Regions from separate parts of the Dehalobacter sp. DCM genome, predicted to be linked through region 2. Evidence: riboswitches for the same ligand, from Rfam matches in the RefSeq annotation. Region 2 holds a riboswitch; each other region holds the start of a gene.
What was found. A riboswitch is a leader RNA that binds a small molecule or an ion and turns the genes downstream of it on or off. The one in region 2 is predicted to bind cobalamin.

Region 1 (3,553 bases), 1.7 Mb from region 2:
TCAGCAACCGGGGGTGCCGGTTCTGCGCTGTCCATCTCCTGGATCGGGAGTTCGGTGAGAAAGGGTTGGCCCTTCAGTTTTGCCTCCAACATATCCACCAATCGCTTCGCTGCATCTTCCTGGCGATAGACCAGTTTTCTGAAGCCGCGAGGGATATACCCTTCTTCACGGGCAGATCCCAAAGGTGTATCGGACGTCATTTTTTGAACCAATGCCGCCATTTTTTTGAGTGCATCTCTCATCCCGGCTGCTTTCCCGGTAGTAGGGACAATGTAAACCGAGCGGCGGTACAGTTCCACCATCGGGTTTTCCACGTACATTCCAGTGATCGCAGGTATCCGTAGCTCCCGAGCCACTGCCTCGCCTATTGCCCCACATGCCTGACCATATCGGCCTGCGTTGAATGCAGGGCCGGCGATGACCATCTCAATACGATGCTCTTTCGCCTTGGCAACCACTTGCTGCAATACTTCCTCTTGATGGCTGTGAAAATAGTTATCCCCGCAAACTGCGACGAGCGTCACCATCAATGATTGATCCAGAAGAGAGCCAAAACCGATTGCCGGTCCAATTGGCTCCTCCATAAAAAGCAGAGAGGTGTCCGCTTTTTCTTCGCCGCCGATCCCGGCAAAGAATTGATTCATATAGTAAAGTATTCGCACGAACCGTCTCCTCCTATTTTAAGCCTTTATTTTTTGAAAATAGGTTTCCTGATATTGCCGGAAATAGCTTTGCTGATTTGCCGGTTTGAGCAAACTCAGGATGATGGACACCGTGAGTACTACGATCAGGGTACCGGGAAGTTCACCAAGGCCGGTGATATCTACCAAAAAATAATGCCACAGGATATAGAGGATGGGCCCTGCAATCGTGCAGAAAAAGGCGGCCTCCCGACTGGCCTTATCCCAGAACAATGCCAGGATCATCGGCACGCCAATCACAATGACAAAAGCACCAAAACCAAAGGCATTGACAATGGTAATCAGAGGGATCTGTATTTCGCTCAGAATAAATGCGATGATTCCGATCACGGCCGTTGCAATCCGCGCAAAGCGCAGCTCTTGTCTTTCTGTCAAACTGACTCCTTTAATCCGGCAGAGAACATCGTGCACGATGCTGGATCCGGCTGCCATCAACAAAGCATCCAAGGTCGTAAAAACAGCCGCGAGTAAACAGAAAATCATCAGCAATCCGACAAATCCAGGCGCTACTTGCGCCAAAAATACAGCGAAGGCTTTATCCGATGTTTCGACGGCGATGCCCAGCGCCCGTGGAATCAAACCAATCAAGACTGCGGCAAACGTCCAATACAGGGAGATGACGACCCCCATAGGAAAAGCTAATCGTGCGGTTTTGCCGTCTTTCATCCCATAAAAAGCCGGAATAATATGCGGACTGCTGAATAAGCCGAACATATAGACAAACGCTAAATTAAACCAGAGCGAACGCGGCATTTCTCCAAAAAAGGTCGTTAAACTGTAGTTTTTCTGCGCCAATAAAGTATCCAGTCCGGAGATACCACCAACCGCTCTCCAACCAACAATAATAGCCGCTGTAACAGCAGTAATCATGATCATGCCCTGGACGACATCCAGATAGGCAATCGCCTTACGGCCACCCAACGAAGAAAAAACAACCAGTACCACACTAAATATGATCAGCGCCCAAAGGTACGGTATCCCCAGATAGCTCTCCAGGGTTAATGCTACCGATCGTAATTGGACGACAAGCATAGGAATGCTGAAAAGAACAATCCAAAATGCGACGATTGGATAAAAGTGTTTGGATCCATACCTTTTCACAAACAATTCCGGTGTCGTAATGGCTTGGATTTTATGGGACACCTCACGAATCTTTGGCGCAATCAGAAACCAACTGATAAATACGCCCAAAGCTGCTCCAAGCTGCCAAGTAGCGCCGCCCCAGCCATACTTGTAAGCCATACCCGCTCCGCCGACAAACAAGCCTGCACTGGTAGCTGCAGTTGCAGCCGTGAAAGCCGAGGTGACAGGCCCTAACATCCGGCCGCCAAAAACGTATCCTTCCAGACTTTTCATACCGCTTCGTCCATAGTAAACCGCCCAGCAGGGCAATACGATAAAAAAGATAAATAAGGCAATGTATTTGCCGATTTCCATCATGAATTCCCCTTTCATTCACTCGTTCTAAATGATGCGTTGCTAGTCAAACTTTTTAAAGAAGCCCTTGCCGAAGATGGATATGCCTATCGCAGCAAAACAAAAAAACAAGATTGTTCCAATAAAAATAGTACTCGCATGCATGTTGATCCCCCCTTTCAAAATAAATGATAAATAAAAAACCCGCATCTCAAACAGAGTGCGGATTTTTCCATCATCCATCACCTAAACCAGCCCGTTCGCGAAGCTGGCATAGAAATTTGCAGGCAGGTCTCCTGGCTTGGATCATTGCGTATTACACCTTCCCCCATCATAACCGGAGTGGTATCTGTATACGCTCCTCTTTACAGTGGCGGGTCCGTCCGGGAATCACACCCGGTTCCCTATTCTCCCCAAAAGGGGCACCTGCAAATATACGAAGTTATTTATATTATTCTGAAGTATTCAATCTGTCTTTAATTGTCCTAATATGATTCTTCCTGGCTTTTCAAACACCGGAATATTTTGGGTTTCTCTGGATGAGCAAGGAAAGAGCGTCGTAAAGGCGCGTGAGTTTTCCCAAAAAAAGGCTCCCTTTCCCTATGATCATCACCTGCTTCACGTTGTCCCTCAGTATTAGTTCCCGCGCAGGCCCAATGTACGGCACTCCTGAAGGAATGTGCCCCTGACTTGGCGCAAAGCCAGGCACTCCAAAGCGGCGGATCTGTTCCTGAATCTCGCTACGATCGATCTCTTTATTTAGCACACCCAAGGAAGCGATCATTTTATAGTTCTTTTCAGCAATATCACCACACCCTGTAGGCTCAAGGATTTCTGGATTCACAAGCTCTGCGGCATAACGATCAATCTCTGATATTTTATAGCCGCCTTTTGTTAAAGGCTCCGCGATAAGGGAACGAAAAACCTGTTGCGGTGAATCGCCACAGCCTACATTCATTCTGCCAATTAGATCCGTACGCAAAATCGGATTGAAACCGTCATCCTTACTGATATGAATGGCAAAGGCTCCTAACATATCCTCCAGGACAGGCATCCCGTGTTTAAGGTGGATTCCTGCATTGAGGCCAAGCTTCGCACAGCAGCCGCCGCCTACGACAATCACGTTTGCAAAGATCCCTGACTGTACGAATGCTGCAGCTTGCAGCAAGGCATGCATTGGGGCTGCACAGAATGCACGCGTATCGGCGCCGCTGGCATTTGAACAGGTGCAGGCTTCGGCAATGGACTTGGCGAAACCACCGCCTCCCTTTTGCCGGATATCTCCACAGGCCTCCTCAGATGCTTCAAAAATATAGTCTACGTCCAGAGGATGAAGGCCAGTATTGTTGAAGAGGAGCTGCAGCGCTGCCGTTGCTGAAGCCTTGGCAATGAGGTTCTCTGCGATCCGTGAGGCGGCTAGGGCAGGATCCGAAATG
Region 2 (3,553 bases):
AACATCGGAGACCAATTGGCGGGAGACGGCATCCGAAACAAGATGACGGACCTTCACGATTGTGGTCGCCAAATCGTCGGTGTGCGGTTCGTTTTTTAACGACCAATAGGCCCAGGAGGATACGTTGCCCCGTTCAAGCTTCATCGCGCAGCCCGGTTTGACTTCGTTGATATTTCGAATGACCCCATGTCCGGGAGTCCGGGCCGGTCCGATCATAAAAAGTTCGGCCAGGCCTTCGTTATCAAGTTCGGCGGGAATATCAGGATGAGCCAGGAGGGCCTTCAGCTCGGAGGCAAATAGGAAGGAATTGTTTTTCTGAAAGTAAAATAGGGGTTTGACTCCCATTCTATCCCTGGCGATGAAGAGAGTTTCTCTCCGGCTGTCCCATATACCAAAGGCAAAAATGCCATTGAGTTTATCAACACAGGCTTCCCCCCATTCCATATAAGACAAAAGAAGGATCTCTGTATCCGAATGCCCTTGCGGTGAATAGCCTTTAAGTACAAGCTCCCGCCGAATTTCCTCTGTATTATACAGCTCTCCGTTATATGTGATGACATATTCCCAGCCATCCCGAAAACGGACCATGGGCTGCTGACCGCCGATGATGTCGACTACGGCCAATCGGCTGTGCCCAAATGCGATAGGGGTCCTTAAGTACATTCCCCTGGCGTCAGGACCTCGGGGAACTAGCGTATCCACCATGGCATTAATAATTACTCCGGACTCGGACAGATCACGATCCCAGTCCAGCCACCCAACAATACCGCACATTACTGTCATCTCCTCATTCTTTTAAGCTTTATTGATAATGTTTATCATCTATAGTAATGTATGATGATACGCTGCCGGTTTGGAACCGAAAATTTGTATGTATATTGTATTTCGAACGCCATATGTTGCAGCAGGAACCATAATGATTGAAAGGATGAAAAAAACCATTTTAAATCTGCCTAATGTCTTGACTTTTATTCAATTTCCTATAAAATAAATCTATCATTAATATCTTTTACCGGTGTCTCTTATAGAGAAGAATAGGGAATCAGGTGCAAATCCTGGACGGACCCACCGCTGTGAATAGTTGTGATCACTGCAATAGGCCACTGAGAAATTGGGAAGGCGCAGTCATCGGTTAAAACTATGAGTCAGAAGACCTGCCGTTAAAGTTGATTAATTTGAAACGATGGTAAAGTTTCAGTTTTAGGGTAGACCCTTAAAGCTGGAACTTTTTTTATTTGTCCATGGAGGGACTTATGCCGTGAAGCCACGGATGGCTAGGAGCGGCGATTGTCCATGGAGGGACTTATGCCGCGAAGCCACGGATGGCTAGGAGCGGCGATTGTCGGTACTCACAGTAGACAGTGGAGGTTAAATGTCATGGAACCTGCAGTACAGCTAAAAATCAAAGCGTTGACTTTTCCGCCGGCAACGAAGATTGTTCTGAAAGATATTGATCTTACGATCCAGAAAGGAGACTTTGTTGCCATTACCGGTGAAGTCGCCTCAGGCAAATCCATGTTGCTTCATTGCATCACGGGGGCTGCAGTTAAGTTTTTCAACGGGGAAATAAACGGTTCCAGCAGGGTAATGGGACGAGACACCCAAGAGATCCCATTATCGGGGATGTGCGATTATATCGGTTATATGATGCAGGAACCTCAAAATCAAATGATCAGCATCAGTGTGGGGGAAGAGGTCGCTTTCGGTATTGCCAATATGAATCTTTCCTGGGAAGAGATAACCAGGAGAACGCATCATTACCTTGAATTTGTAGGGTTAACGGATTTTCATGATCGTAAGACGGATGAATTGTCCGGCGGGCAAGCCCAACGCGTCGTATTCGCCAGCGTTCTGGCAATGGAAACTCCTATTCTTGTTTTAGATCAACCGACGGCAGAACTTGATAGTCAGGGGAAGAAGGATCTTTATGCGTATCTTGGCTATTTAAACAAGGAAAAAGGTGTCACGGTGATCATGGTAATGGATCGGGCCCGCGATATTCTCCCCTATGCCAATCGTGTTCTGATCGTGGCCGACGGGACAGTCAAGGCGGAATACAAACCGCATGAATACCTGCAGCAGCTGCAAAATAAGGCGGTCTGGAAAACGACAAACCGTTTGGTATCGCAGTTTAAACCTCAAAACAATCTATCGGAAGAAAAGATAATCGAGGTCAAGGACCTATCCTTTACCTATAAAGGAGTCTTTCTTGGCTGTGAAAACATTAATTTAGCCGTCTCCCGCGGGGATTTTATTGGGTTAGTGGGCCTGAATGGGTCAGGCAAAACGACATTGCTCAAGTTGATGGAAGGCTTGCTCATGCCGGATAAAGGGTCAATCGTGATGTTCAACCAGGCTTTGACCAAGAAGAATTTAGCCGCCTTACGCAGTAAAATTGGTTTCTTGTTTCAAAATCCTGATTTTCAGATATTCGCCAACACGGTTAAAGACGAGGTCGGTTTCATTTTAAAAACAAGGAGGCTGCCGCAAAAAGAAATTGAAGCAAAGGTGGACAGGATATTAGCGGTTACCGGTCTGGCTGAGTATGCCGATTGTCATCCGCATCAGCTTAGCCGCAGTCAGCGTCAGAAATTGGCAATTGCCTCGATTATTGTTGGCGACCCGGAGATAATCATCGCAGATGAACCAACATCCAGCTTAGATGAGGAACAAAGCGCCCTGATTATGGAATTGCTCTCCCACTTGCATGAGCAGGGCAAAACGATCATTCTCGTAACCCATGATCTCAGTGCAGTGCAAAAATATACCAATCGAATCATTGTGATGCGGAAGCACCACGTTGTACTGGATGTTCCGAGCAAAGATATGGATTCCTGCAAAGAAGACTTGATGGACTTGGGGCTCGATGTGCACCAGAGTGTTTATTTTCCAGAGGATGGTATTGCCTTATGAGCGTCATCGAAAAAATTGATCCGCGTTTGAAATTCGTCTGGTGCGTTACGCTGATCCTTACCGCGTTAACCGCACGGAATATGCTCATGGCAATCGGAATTATTGCCTTAATTATTCTGACGGATTGCGCTTTCACTCAGAATCTGAAAAAATACAAAATCCTGTTGCCGGTGATCGTGATTGTCGCCTCTCAAATCCTGGTGATTCAGCTCTTGTTCTGCCGGGAAGGACAGCTTGTATGGCAATGGGGAGTTCTTTCGGTTTATTCGGGAGCCTTGCCATATGCCGCTTTAGGGATTTTTCGTACGGCGGCTGTCACTTTGGCGGCTGTTCAGTTTATGACTTGGACGTCGGCTGTAGATGTGACATTGATGCTTATCGCTTGGCGCGTGCCCTATCGCTATGCGATGCTGACTGTCATAGCTGCCCGCTTTTTGCCGCTGATGAAAAAGGAATACCAAGCTATTTCGGAAAGCCAGTCTGTGCGAGGAGTTCCTTCTGAGGGCATCGTGAATAAAATCAAGAACCTTCCGCTAACATTGATGCCGCTGCTGTATCGTGCCATTCAGCATGCTTCAGACATTGCGCTTTCGATGGAATTAAAAGGCTATAGCCGAAACCCACAGCGGACATTTAGGAA
Region 3 (3,553 bases), 420 kb from region 2:
CAAGTATTTATAAGCGAAAGCAATGGTTATAAAAAAAATATAAGAGGAGCATATCAATGTTACGTCTTATCAACCTGACCAAAAAATATGGAAACCTTACAGCCGTTAACGCCCTTAACCTGGAAATTGAAGACGGGGAATTTTTTGGACTACTGGGGCCGAACGGAGCAGGAAAGACTACGACGGTAAGAATGATCAGCACCCTGACCCCCATCACTTCCGGCGACATCATCATTAACAATGAAAGCATGGATCGGAATCTGGTTGCTGTCAAGATCAAAATCGGCGTTGTCCCTCAGCATAATAATCTGGAGAATGAGATGACTGCCTGGAAAAACCTGGAAGCTCACGGAATGCTCTATCATATGCCGAAGGCTTTAAGGAAACAGCGAATTACTGAACTGCTGGAATTTACTGAGCTGGCGGAACGAAAAAACGACCTGGTGGGTAAATATTCCGGCGGCATGAAAAGAAAACTGATGATTGCCAGGGCGCTGATGCATAATCCGGAGATTCTGCTTTTAGATGAACCGACCGTCGGACTGGATGCTTCGGCCAGGAGGAAAATGTGGGACTTGTTAAGAAGCTTGAAAAGCAGAGGTCTGACCGTGCTCTTAACAACGCACTATATTGAAGAAGCCGAGGTGCTGTGCGACAGGGTAGGACTCATTAATAGCGGGGCCCTTGTGGAATTGGATACCCCCCGGAACTTGATTGATAAAGTCGGTAAATTTGCTGTTGAAAATTTTATCAACGGCAAGACCAAGGAAGAATTTTTTGAGACCAGAGAAAAGGCTGTAGCCTATGCAGCTGCTTTAGAAGGAAGCGTCAATATCCGGCCGTCCAATCTGGAGGATGTTTTCCTGAAATTAACCAACAGAAGGGTGGAATCCTGATGGCTGCCTTATACGGCATATTGTGGCAGGAGTTTGTATTATTTAAAAGAAAATTTTGGAGCACAACGATCGGTGCCATGGTTTCACCAACACTGTATCTGATCGCTTTCGGCTGGGGTTTGGGGAGCGGGATGCAGGTAGAGGGACGCTCTTACATGGAGTTTGTGATTCCGGGGATTATCGCTATGAGTACGATGCTGGTGAGCTTCAGTAATTCGGCCAACTCGATCAATATTTCCAGAATGTATTACAAAACGTTTGAGGAATTTATGGTGGCACCCGTGAATATGACGGTTTTTGCGCTGGGCAAAATCATTGCGGGCGCGTTTTATGGCGCTTATTCCGCACTTTTAATTATTGTCTTGGTATCTGTTTTTGCCGGAGGCCTTGCCATAACACCGTATTTTATTTTGATTACCCTGTTAAACTGTTTTGTCTTTGCGGCCGGCGGTTTTTTAGCCGGTTTGTTGATCAACTCGCACGGGGGCATGGCTAAGTTTTCCAACTTCGTGATAACCCCGATGTCTTTTCTTTGCGGCACATTTTTTTCCATTGAGAAAATGCCTTTGGCACTCCAGTATCTTATTCAGGTGTTGCCACTAACCCATACCAGCTCGGGATTAAGGAGCACGGGCGAAGGAACGGCGATGATGGTGCTGCATTTTGGTGTTCTGGCCTTCTATTTCATCGCACTATTTATTGTAGGATCACGCTATTGCAAAAAGGTTGAATAAAAACAGTATATTGTTGTATAACAAAATATTGGAAACAGGTGCCGGGTGTCTTTTTGCTGTATAGAAATGATTCACCGGTGAAAAGGGAAGTGGGTGTAAATCCCACGCGGTCCCGCCGCTGTAAAAGAGGAGTCCCTCCAGGAATGCCACTGAAAATCGGGAAGGCAGGAGGAGACAATGAGCCTTAAGTCAGAAGACCTGCCTGTATTCGACACACTAGCAACTTCACGCGTGATGGAGGGTGTATGAGGATTTAGTACCTAATTTTCGAGTTAGGCTCTCATTACCCGTGTTGCCGGGTGATGAGAGTTTTTTTAGTATATCAGATTCATTATGAAGGGTGGAAAAATAGTTGAGTCGATTTGTATACCCTTTTTCAGCAATTGTCGGCCAGGAAAAACTGCAGAAGGGACTTATATTCAATGCGATAAATCCTAAAATCAACGGCATATTAATCCGGGGAGAAAAAGGCACCGCCAAATCAACTGCAGTAAGGGCGCTGGCAGCTCTGCTCCCGGTAATAGAAATGGCGGAAGGTTGCAGGTTCAACTGCAATCCGCAAGACGCAGCCAGTTTATGCGCAGATTGCCGGGAAAGAATTGCGGCGGGGCAAGTTTTGACAACGAGGAAACGCCCGGTGCAGGTCATTGACTTGCCGGTCTCGGCGACCGAAGACCGGGTTGTTGGGAGCCTGGATTTTGAGTATGCCATAAAATACGGGAAACCGCGTTTTGAACCGGGCATCCTGGCCAAAGCCAACCGGGGAATTGTATATATCGATGAAGTGAATCTTCTGGATGATCATATAGTGGATGTGCTACTTGATGCGGCGGCTATGGGTACCAATATTGTGGAACGGGAAGGGATTTCCTATGCGCATCCGGCGGAATTTATGCTGGTTGGCACCATGAACCCCGAGGAAGGAGAACTGCGGCCGCAGTTTTTGGACCGGTTTGGTTTATGCGTACAGGTTCAAGGGGTCAAAGACCCACAGATACGCGTAGAAATCATTAAACGGCGCGAAGAATATGACGCGGATCCCCTTGGGTTTATTGCCAAATGGGAAAAAGAAGAACAAAACCTGGCCAAACGGATTGCTGCGGCCAGGAAGATTGTAGCTCAAATCCAAATCTCCAATGAGTTGATTAATCTGGCAGCTGACTTATGTGTCAAAGAAAATGTCGCCGGGCATCGGGCGGATATTACGCTGGTCACGACTGCCCGTACCATTGCAGCCTGGCACGGACGGACAGAAGTATTGGCAGACGATATTCAGGAAGCGGCGGAATTGGTTCTTTTCCACCGTTTCCGCGAAGCGCCTCCGCCATCCCGGGAACAACAGGAGACCCAGCAGGAGGAACCGGAGGAGCAAGACACGAACGAGCAGGATCCCGCGGATAACGACCGGACAGAAGAAGACCCGAGGCAGGAAGATGCTGAACCGCAAGAACCTAAGGAAACGGAAGAAACACTGGAACAAGAAAAACCTGAACCGCAAACGGACCCTGAGGACGGGGAGGAGCAGGAAGCGGAAGAAGATCCGGAAGAACATTCGGAAGAAGAACAGCCGATGTCCCCGCCGTCAGCCCCGTTGGAGAAAGTCTTCGCAATCGGCAACCCTTTTACCGTCAAAAAAATCGCCAATGAAAGGGACCCGATCTTGCGCAAGGGATCAGGACGGCGTTCCCGGACCAAGACCGCTTCCCGGGCAGGACGGTATATCCGCAGCACCCTGCAGCGCCGGAATAATGACCTGGCCTTTGACGCTACCATGCGTTCGGCAGCGCCGCACCAGATTTACCGCCGCAGGGAGGGTGTCGCCATTGCCATTGAAACAGCGGATATCCGGGAGAAAATACGGGAAAAACGCATCGGCAATTTATTGCTTTTCTTAGTTGATGCCAGCGGTTCCATGGGAGCCCA
Region 4 (3,553 bases), 440 kb from region 2:
CCTCTTTTGCTTCTGCTGTGCCTGCAATTACAAGCGATTTTGACATGGTTCCCTACTCCTCGCCCACATCGTTTTTTTCAATAAAAAAACTCTCAATGCCTAACAACATAAGCAATGAGAGTCCGTCTCAAATATAAGCGAACAAAAACTCAAACACCCTCCATCACGCGTGAAGTTGCTAGTGTACGAAACGCAGGCAGGTCTTCTGGCTTAAGTCTCATCGTCTCCTCCTGCCTTCCCGGTTACAGTGGCATTCCTGGAGGGACTCCTCTTTTACAGCGGCGGGACCGCGTGGGATTTACACCCACTTCCCTTTTCACCGGCTCATAACTTCTATTCAGCGAAATTATAACCGACACCTGTTTCCAATATTTTGTTTTCAGTCTGATTATATCGCATCCCAAATGCTATGTCACGAAAAAATTTATCGGCATTTTTCCTTCCCCTCAGGCATAATCATACCAAGGATAGAAGAGAATCAATGTCCGGTTATTCATATAGGTGATACCTATGCCTGTTCCATGTGTCAGAATTATGTATAAATTTATCATTGATTCAGCAGCTTGATTGCAACTGCTTGTATAAATACACATGATGAAAAAATGCTTGCCTTTTATTGAATTTGGATCTATAATCGTCAGTAATTGAATATTTCAGCTGTAAGTGACCGGTTGATAGCCGGTATAATAGGGAAACGGGTGAAAGTCCCGTGCGGTCCCGCCGCTGTAAAAGGTGAGAAGTCCTTGAAAAACCACCGAATCCGGGAAGGTAAGGATGACGATGAACCTTAAGCCAGAAGACCTGCTTGCAGTTAGTTCATTGTATACCTACGGTCGATAGGAGGATGGATTGTGTTACTGCTTGAATCTATGCAGATGCACAGTTTTGTAAACCTTTTTGAATCCACAGGACAAAAGGTTTTTTTATTTTCGCTTTGTTTATTTCGCGGACACTCTTATGCAAGCTATTTGCCGGCGTGCATAAGATTGACATTTTAAGTTCTCCTTGATTATCTCTCCCTTATGGAGAGGAAGCATGTTTGTCATTGGACTGAGGTACAAACATGCTTTTTCTTTTTACAAGTGGTATTAATTACTCAAATTTTGGAAGGAGGTTCCAAGATGCCGGTTACATTAAATATTTTATTAGATCATTTTCCACTTGTTTCTTATGCCCCTAAAAAGGAAAATCCAAAATTTCTTGGGATCAAAATGCTAAGCTGCCATAGCAGCCGTCTTTCCCCAGATTACCTTTATGTGTGTAACTTCACAAAAGCCGTTAAAATAAGTCAGTCTTTTCCGAACCTCTACTTATTATGTCCCCGGGACGGTTTACAGGAATACGTGGCTGACAACGCTTTGAGAAGAGTGATTATGTTTGACGGTAAGATTAATTATGATTCGTTTTTTAGGTTTAAGGAGGTTTTTAAGACTTTCAAGGAGTGGGAAAGCAACATGCAGCGCTCTCTTATTGCTGGCCGCGGCTTACAGGATTTACTGGATATCAGCGAAAATATCATCGACAGTCACATTGCTGTCGTTGATTCGGGATTTAATCTTCTAGCGTATACGCAGCATACGGAGTGTGAAGCCCCCCTGATTCTTGGTCTGCTGACTCAAAATCCCCGTGCCAATCACAAGCTGCGTTATCTTAACCTATCCTGGGAATCATGGAGTCAAATGCCAATAATTATTATTGGGACAATACAAGATAACCGCAATTATATCCATGCTTTGAAAGTGCTGAACAACATCGCCGGCAATCCGGTATTGGTCGTCCTGACATGTCATTGCCGGCAATTAACTAAAGGGCAATATGACAAATTTTCAATACTTCTCGCGAAACTATCCTGTTCCATAAACACGCTGGGAACGCCCTCAACTCCTTCTTTCCAATTGGTTACATACAGTCACGGTAATGTAGAAAACTGATTGTTGTCATCTAGTGACTATGCCGGTGATGAATGTTTGGCGTGTGCCCATGCCAATGTTCTGTCTCTTCGTGTTGGTGGACATGCGAATGATAGTTTTTTTCCAATTTCGTATCACCCTGATGACTGTGGGTATGATGCCCATCACTATGGCAATGCCGGTGTTCATGTTCGGTATAGTGATGTCTGTGCCAATGAACATGGTCTTCTTTTAATAACAAAATGGCACCCAGTATCATCACAGGCATTGCGACAATAAACTGTATTTCCGGAACCTCTCTATATAAGGCGATGGATAAAACAGCTCCCAAGAAAGGCGCAATGCCATATAAGGCGCTTGTCCGGGCTGAGCCCAGTTCTCGCATGCCTTGAATAAAGAAAACGATACTGCAGCCATAGCTTAGACACCCCAAGAACATTGCCATTACCGCATAGGACAAATGCGGAAATGGCTGTCCGATAATTTGCGCCAGGAGCAGAGAGAATATTCCTGCACACGAACCTTTGATGGCAACAATCATATATGGATCTTTAGCTGAGATATTCCGTGTAAAATTGTTATCCGCGCCCCACAAGCCGCAAGCGGCGAGTACCCCGACGGCACTAAGGGAGAAACCCCATTGCCCGGAAGTATTCCAGGACAGCGCGATGCTGGCAACGGCAATTAATAGAACTGCCCCCCAAATACGCTTCCCGATGTGTTCTTTAAACACAATCCCGGCAATAATGGTTGTCGCCACGCCTTCAAAATTTAACAAAAGGGCAGCTGTCGAAGCAGGTGCCTGTTTCAGTGAAACCATCAAGACAATGGGAGCGGCTATTCCGCCGGATGAGATGGCCCCGATCAACCATGGCCAATCCTGTTTAACAATTTTTGCTTCACGGCAACTGCCTTGATCAGCCTTAAACAAAACGCGCCAAAGCAACATCCCCATACCGCTGCCTATGTACAAGAATCCGGCCAGCGGTACAGGGGCAATATCCCCTAACAGCAGCTTTGCCAAAGGGACACTGGCCCCGAACAAAGCGGCGGCTGCGATAATCTGCAAAATAGGAAACCAAAACAATCTATTTTGTTGATTTTTCATTCTTCCAATCATTTAATGCCTTCCGCGCCTCAGATATGGTCATCGCCGATTCTGTCAAAGCAAAATCATCTTTCGCCCTCAGTATTTCCATTAGATGCCCAATTCGCGGCAGCCTTAAGTTAACACTTCGAATCGTTTCCTTTTCTGAAAAGACTTCTTTCGGCGTCCCTTCCAGAATGACTTTTCCTCGATCCAGGACATAAACAAAATCGCAGTAGAGCGGAACAATATCAATCTCATGGGTCGAGATAACAATGGAAAGCCCAAGTTCATTTTGGGTTTCCTTAAGAAGTTTCATGATCTCACTGACTCCCATCGGATCAAGCCCTGCTGTCGGTTCATCCAACACCAGTATATCCGGCTCCATAACAAGCACCCCGGCAATAGCCACCCTTTTTTTCTGACCGAAGCTGAGAGAATGGGTCGCTTTATTCTTCAGATGGGTTATTCCTGTTCGCTCCATCGCGATTTCCACTCTGCGGCGAATTTCCTTTTCCGGTAATTTCATATTAACGGCCCCAAAAGAAATATCTTG

Region 1: it holds a riboswitch for cobalamin, as region 2 does, so the genes downstream of both, LPY66_RS16365 (sodium:solute symporter family protein) here and LPY66_RS08585 (ABC transporter ATP-binding protein) in region 2, are expected to answer to the same signal.
Region 3: it holds a riboswitch for cobalamin, as region 2 does, so the genes downstream of both, LPY66_RS06680 (putative cobaltochelatase) here and LPY66_RS08585 (ABC transporter ATP-binding protein) in region 2, are expected to answer to the same signal.
Region 4: it holds a riboswitch for cobalamin, as region 2 does, so the genes downstream of both, LPY66_RS06610 (hypothetical protein) here and LPY66_RS08585 (ABC transporter ATP-binding protein) in region 2, are expected to answer to the same signal.

What each region holds. Positions count from the first base shown of each region.
Region 1 covers NZ_CP092282.1:3,519,847-3,523,399, forward strand. Annotated here, with positions in the region: gene LPY66_RS16360 (glycine/betaine/sarcosine/D-proline family reductase selenoprotein B) at 1-662, opposite strand, end outside; gene LPY66_RS16365 (sodium:solute symporter family protein) at 681-2,141, opposite strand; cobalamin riboswitch at 2,387-2,562, opposite strand; gene grdC (glycine/sarcosine/betaine reductase complex component C subunit beta) at 2,626-3,553, opposite strand, start outside.
Region 2 covers NZ_CP092282.1:1,830,009-1,833,561, forward strand. Annotated here, with positions in the region: gene asnB (asparagine synthase (glutamine-hydrolyzing)) at 1-774, opposite strand, end outside; cobalamin riboswitch at 997-1,176, shown strand; gene LPY66_RS08585 (ABC transporter ATP-binding protein) at 1,378-2,913, shown strand; gene LPY66_RS08590 (energy-coupling factor transporter transmembrane component T family protein) at 2,910-3,553, shown strand, end outside.
Region 3 covers NZ_CP092282.1:1,408,794-1,412,346, forward strand. Annotated here, with positions in the region: gene LPY66_RS06670 (ABC transporter ATP-binding protein) at 57-896, shown strand; gene LPY66_RS06675 (ABC transporter permease) at 896-1,630, shown strand; cobalamin riboswitch at 1,650-1,850, shown strand; gene LPY66_RS06680 (putative cobaltochelatase) at 1,983-3,553, shown strand, end outside.
Region 4 covers NZ_CP092282.1:1,386,460-1,390,012, reverse strand. Annotated here, with positions in the region: gene cobK (precorrin-6A reductase) at 1-46, opposite strand, end outside; cobalamin riboswitch at 179-378, opposite strand; cobalamin riboswitch at 645-823, shown strand; gene LPY66_RS06610 (hypothetical protein) at 1,122-1,931, shown strand; gene LPY66_RS06605 (DMT family transporter) at 1,942-3,018, opposite strand; gene LPY66_RS06600 (ATP-binding cassette domain-containing protein) at 2,999-3,553, opposite strand, start outside.